One region of the Kosakonia sp. MUSA4 genome, then DNA from elsewhere that is predicted to be linked to it. Evidence: predicted binding sites of a transcription regulator. Region 1 holds the regulator's gene; the other holds the start of a gene.
The links. The regulator LexA, encoded in region 1, represses DNA repair genes until DNA is damaged. The targets are predictions, from matches to a motif close to TNCTGTATGTACATACAGNA.

Region 1 (3,118 bases):
CCAGAAGTTCAGGTTGATGCCTGCGGCAATGTGCGGCGGCACCAGCCCCTGGTGATAGAGCACATACGAGAGCAGCAGATAGTCCATGTGGCTGCGGTGGCAGGGCACATAGACAATCTCGTGGCCGTCGTGCGCAAGCTGGCGCACGCGTTCGGCGTTGTGCACGTTGATCCCCTGATAGAGACGGTTCCAGGTAAAACCGAGGATACGGTCGGTCAGACGGATCATCTCGTACGAGAAGTTGGCGGCAATCTCTTCCATCAGCGCGATAGCGTTTTGCTGCGCTTTGTCGTGAGAGATTTTTTTGCTGCGCGCTTCGTCTTCGACCGCACGGGCAATCGCTTTAGAAGAGAGCAGTTTATTGAACAGATCCTGACGCGCCGGCAGACGCGGCCCAACGGCGGCCAGACGCTGTCGCGCGAAGTGCATACGCGCCACGCGCGCCAGTTTCTGCGCGATAATTTTATCGGTGCCGTGCTCGGTCGCCATGCGGCGCAGGGAGACGGGCGGCGAGAAGCGCACAAAGCTATCGCGGCCGAGCCAGGAGATAGCGAAGAATTTCTGGATGCCGTTCAGCATGCGCAGCGGCGGATTAATCTCGCCTTTCTCACGCCCTGGCGAGCGGCCAAACATTACCGATACCGGAACCATTTGCACATCCAGATCCGGATGGCTGCGGTGTAAATCCAGGTAGTCGTGGAACAGTTTGATGGACTCTTCTTTCGGCGTGTAATAGGTAAACACGCGCGGACCGCCATGAATGAACACGAAACGCGGCAGCAATACGCCGTCGATTTCCAGGGGTTCCAGGGGATCGGGCAGTTCGTGCGCCAGACACTGAGCGCGTAATGTCATCAAATCTGCCTTAGAGTTATAAGGCAGCACGTACATAATAGGACGTGAAGTATCGAGACCCAGTTCCTGTGCAGGTTCTGCAGGTATCGATTTACTCTTTACCAGTACACTTAATGGTAAATTCAGTAATTTGTAGTAAATTCGTGGCCAACCGGACATAAAAGATGAAAAGCCTCTGGTTAATAATAGTGCCATTGCGCCGCAAGAATATCAGAAAGCGCACGTAATTTCTGTTGTACCTCAGTACGCTGATGTAGACATTGACGTTTATTACATAAAAAGGTTCTTTTCATGGCCAATAATACCACCGGAATTACCCGAATCATTAAAGCAGCAGGTTACTCATGGAAGGGCGTTCGCGCTGCATGGATCAATGAAGCCGCTTTCCGCCAGGAGCTGGTAGCCGTTGTTTTCGCTATCATTATTGCTTGCTGGCTGGACATTGACACGGTCACTCGGGTGCTGCTGATTAGCTCGGTGTCGCTAGTAATGATTGTTGAAATCCTAAATAGTGCAATTGAAGCTGTCGTAGACCGAATTGGTTCTGAATTTCACGAACTTTCCGGTCGGGCGAAGGATATGGGATCGGCGGCAGTGCTGATGTCGATCCTGCTGGCGCTGTTTACCTGGATCTCGCTTCTCTGGTCGCATTTTCGATAACGCTTCCAGAAATCGATAACACCCTGGTTTTTTGCTTAAATTTGGTTCCAAAATCGCCTTTGACTGTATATACTCACAGCATAACTGTATATACACCCAGGGGGCGGGATGAAAGCATTAACGGCCAGGCAGCAAGAGGTGTTCGATCTCATCCGCGATCGGATCACTCAAACCGGTATGCCACCAACGCGTGCGGAAATCGCACAGCAATTGGGGTTCCGTTCCCCAAATGCGGCTGAAGAACACCTGAAAGCGCTTGCACGTAAAGGGGTTATCGAAATCGTCTCCGGCGCATCGCGTGGTCTGCGTCTGCTGCTGGAAGAAGAAGAGGATATCGGTTTACCGCTGATTGGTCGCGTTGCTGCGGGTGAACCGCTGCTGGCGCAACAGCATATCGAGGGTCACTACCAGGTCGATCCCGATCTCTTCAAACCTCATGCGGATTTCCTGCTGCGCGTTAGCGGTATGTCGATGAAAGACATCGGTATTATGGACGGCGACCTGCTCGCAGTGCATAAAACGCAGGACGTGCGTAACGGCCAGGTGGTCGTCGCACGTATTGATGATGAAGTTACCGTGAAACGTCTGAAAAAACAGGGTAACACCGTCGAATTGCTGCCGGAAAACAGCGAGTTTTCCCCGATCGTCGTCGATCTGCGCGATCAAAACTTCACCATTGAAGGGCTGGCGGTTGGCGTCATCCGTAATGGTACCTGGCTCTAACGCCTGTTCTTTTCGCAGCGACACAAAACACCGTGGCGCTGCGTAATACGATTTTCCCCGTTGATTCGACATTGCCATGCCGTTGCTGAACGCATCTGACAGAGCACTGTGGCGGCTTGCGCTGCCCATGATCTTCTCCAATATCACTGTTCCGTTACTGGGGCTGGTGGATACCGCCGTGGTCGGGCACCTGGATAGTCCTGTTTACCTCGGCGGCGTGGCGATCGGCGCAACGGCAACCAGCTTTTTGTTTATGCTGCTGCTGTTTTTGCGGATGAGCACCACCGGTCTTACGGCACAGGCGTTTGGTGCGAAAAACGCACCTGCGCTGGCGCGCGCGCTGGTACAGCCGCTGCTATTGGCGCTGTCGGCAGGTGTGTTAATTATGCTGCTGCGTACGCCGCTCATCGATCTGGCGCTGCACATTACCGGCGGGAGCGAAGCCGTGCTGGAGCAGGCGCGGCGCTTTCTCGATATTCGCTGGCTGAGTGCGCCAGCGTCGTTGGGAAATCTGGTGTTGCTCGGCTGGTTACTGGGTGTGCAGTATGCCCGTGCGCCGGTGATCCTGCTGGTAGTGGGGAATCTCCTCAACATTGTGCTCGACCTGTGGCTGGTGATGGGCCTGCACATGAATGTGCAGGGCGCTGCGCTCGCCACCGTTGTGGCTGAGTATGCGACTTTCGCCATCGGCCTGCTGATGGTGCACCGCGTGTTGGTAATGCGCGGTATCACCCTGCCAGCGCTGAAAAATGCCTGGCGCGGCGGTATGCGGCGCTTATTAGCGCTTAACCGCGATATCATGCTGCGCTCACTGCTTTTGCAGCTCTGCTTTGGCTCAATCACCGTGCTGGGCGCCCGTCTTGGCGGTGAGACGGTTGCC
Region 2 (3,118 bases), 1.5 Mb from region 1:
GTAGGTCTGGTTGCTGGTTTCCAGCCACTGCATCGCAACCAGTAGCGCCAGTACGCCTTTCAGAATACCGGCCCCGGCAATCGCCGGAATGATCGGCGAGAAGATACTGGACAGCCCCTCCAGCAGCACCGATACAGGATTGCGGCGTTTGCCATGTTGCACAGCGCCGCCGGACGAGACGCCGGGTAATTGGGCCAGCAGCGCGTCGCACAGCGGGGCCACATCGTTACCGATAATCAACTGAAACTGATCGCCAGAGATGTTGACGCCTATCACGCCATCCAGCGCTTCCAGCGCCGCGCGATCGGCCTTGTTGTTATCTTTGAGTAAAAAACGCAGACGGGTAATACAGTGAAACAGCGACAGAATATTGTCCTTGCCGCCGATCTTGTTGATGATCTGCTGCGCGGTATCCTGATAGTTCATGATAATTCCTCCAGACTGACGCCCGCATTGCCGGCATCATCCACAATCACCGGCTTTACGCCGATACCTTGTTTCCTCTGGGGTTTGCCTGATTGAACAGTAACAAGCCTGGACGGAATCTAAACACTATCCTTCGGGCTGCCGCTTTGTTGGTTGCGGCTACGCGAATGATTTATATAAACTAATTGGGTTCTTCCCGCTGCACGACGTTTTCGATATGCACGGTCAGATAGAGCTTTTCCGAGTTGCTCATGGTGTGGTGATAATTTTTGCCGACAAACTCATTGATGGCATCGACGCATTTCAGGGTGGTCTGATAGCGGCGCTGTACCATGGCAAATAACTCTTCATCGTCATTATTTAACACCACCCCATCAATCACCCGCTGGGCGAAAAATTTTAAATGGGTAATGAAACGTTGGTAATTCAGGCTGTGCTCGTCGAGCGGCAGGCTAAAAAAGTATTTAACGATATTCTGTAATTGATAAATAAGCCGCGTGATTTGCGTGGTTTTTCCCATGCTGTCGTTCAGCCCGGCATTCACTATATGTAGCGCAATACTGCACGCTTCGCTGTCAGGTAATAATTGCCCGGTACGTGCCATCACCATACCAATCGCCTGGCGACCAAGGGCATATTCAGCGGTATAAAAATGGCGCACTTCCCACTCCAGCGGATTCGGCAATGGCTCATGTTTTTCATTGCGTTGCAGCGCGAAATGGAGATGGTCGGCGAGCGTGACGTACAGGCCTTCGCTTAATTTGTGCGATAACTGGCTGCGGGCCAGCGTGACAATGTCGGCGGTCAGTTGCACTATTTCGACAGGCACTTCGCTAATCAGATCTTTAAACCGGGCCGAGACCTGCGAATCCTGCAAATGGAATATTTTTTCGATGGCTTGCTCGTTAACGCTGGCGCCGTTCTGCGTATTAAAACCCAGCCCTCGCCCGGTCAGAATAACCTCAAAGCCACGATCGTCGATGGCGCTGACCACGTTATTATTTAAGATTTGTTTGACCAGCATCGCTAACTCCTGCAAACAAAAACGGGCAAAACGTAAATACAGCAACGGACATCATCTGTCCTTGTTCTCTGCATTTAGGTTTTGCCCGATATTCGGTAACAAGCGTAATGCAGCTAAAAACTAGCATTGCCCTGCTAAATGATCAACGCGCTATATAGAGTACTTATGAATGGATCTGCTAATTTGTGATCCGCCCGGCGAAAAATATCCTGTATTGCAGAGGCGGGAAATGGGTTTCCGCGGCCGCTTCCAGAATGGCAAAAAGGGTTACCCAGCGGGCGCTAAAAATGCCACAATAGTGGCTGTTTATACAGTATTTCAGGTCTCTTCATGGCTCTTACCGCCGCGCTAAAAGCGCAGATCGCCGCCTGGTATAAGGCGTTGCAACAACAGATCCCGGACTTTATTCCCCGTGCGCCGCAGCGGCAGATGATTGCTGATGTCGCGAAAACGCTGGCGGGTGAAGAGGGCCGGCATCTGGCGATCGAAGCGCCGACCGGCGTCGGGAAAACGCTCTCTTATTTAATTCCGGGCATTGCTATTGCCCGCGAAGAGCAAAAAACGCTGGTGGTCAGTACCGCCAACGTGGCGTTGCAGGATCAGATCTACAGTAAAGATCTGCCGCTGCTGCGCAAAATTATTCCCGATTTACGTTTTACCGCAGCGTTTGGCCGTGGGCGCTATGTCTGCCCGCGCAATCTGGCCGCGCTGGCCAGCAGCGAACCGGACCAGCAGGATCTGCTGGCGTTCCTTGATGATGAGCTGACGCCGGGCAGCAAAGAGGAACAGAAGCAGTGCGCGACGCTGAAAGCCGATCTCGACAGCTATAAATGGGACGGTCTGCGCGATCACACCGATAAAGCCATCAGCGATGATTTATGGCGTCGCCTCAGCACCGATAAAGCCAGTTGCCTGAACCGCAACTGCCACTACTATCGGGAATGCCCGTTCTTCGTTGCGCGGCGTGAAATTCAGGAAGCGGAAGTGGTGGTGGCGAACCACGCGCTGGTGATGGCGGCGCTGGAGAGCGAAGCCGTCTTACCGGAGCCGAAAAACCTGCTGCTGGTGCTGGATGAAGGCCATCATCTGCCGGATGTGGCGCGCGATGCGCTGGAGATGAGCGCCGAAATAACGGCGTCCTGGTATCAACTACAGCTCGACTTATTTACCCGGCTGGTGGCGACATGTCTGGAGCAGTTCCGGCCGAAAACCCTGCCGCCGCTGGCGACGCCGGAGCGGCTCAACGCCCACTGCGAAGAGCTGTTCGGGCTGATTTCATCACTGAATAACATGCTCAACCTCTATCTTCCTGCCGGTCAAGAAGCCGAATACCGCTTTGCTATGGGCGAGCTGCCGGATGAGGTGATGGCGATTTGTCAGCGGCTGGCGAAGCTAACAGAAATGCTACGCGGGCTGGCGGAGCTGTTCCTCAACGATTTAAGCGAAAAGACCGGCAGCCACGACATTGTGCGTTTGCACCGGGTTATCCTGCAAATGAACCGTGCGCTTGGCATGTTTGAAAGCCAGAGCAAACTCTGGCGGCTGGCCTCGATGGTGCAGGCTTCCGGCGCGCCGGTATCGAAATGGGCGACGCGCGAAGTGCGTGAAGGGCAGTTGCATCTGCTGTTCCACTGCGTGGGCATTCGCGTCAGCGATCAACTGGAGAAG

Region 2: dinG (ATP-dependent DNA helicase DinG) is a predicted target of LexA. The motif match lies at 1,747-1,766, and genes of this name have one in related genera.

Annotation. Positions count from the first base shown of each region.
Region 1 is NZ_CP025697.1:39,396-42,513, forward strand. Features, by position in the region: gene plsB (glycerol-3-phosphate 1-O-acyltransferase PlsB) at 1-1,014, opposite strand, end outside; gene C0557_RS00175 (diacylglycerol kinase) at 1,147-1,515, shown strand; gene lexA (transcriptional repressor LexA) at 1,624-2,238, shown strand; gene dinF (MATE family efflux transporter DinF) at 2,315-3,118, shown strand, end outside.
Region 2 is NZ_CP025697.1:1,541,199-1,544,316, forward strand. Features, by position in the region: gene C0557_RS07375 (beta-glucoside-specific PTS transporter subunit IIABC) at 1-426, opposite strand, end outside; gene licT (BglG family transcription antiterminator LicT) at 608-1,450, opposite strand; gene dinG (ATP-dependent DNA helicase DinG) at 1,781-3,118, shown strand, end outside.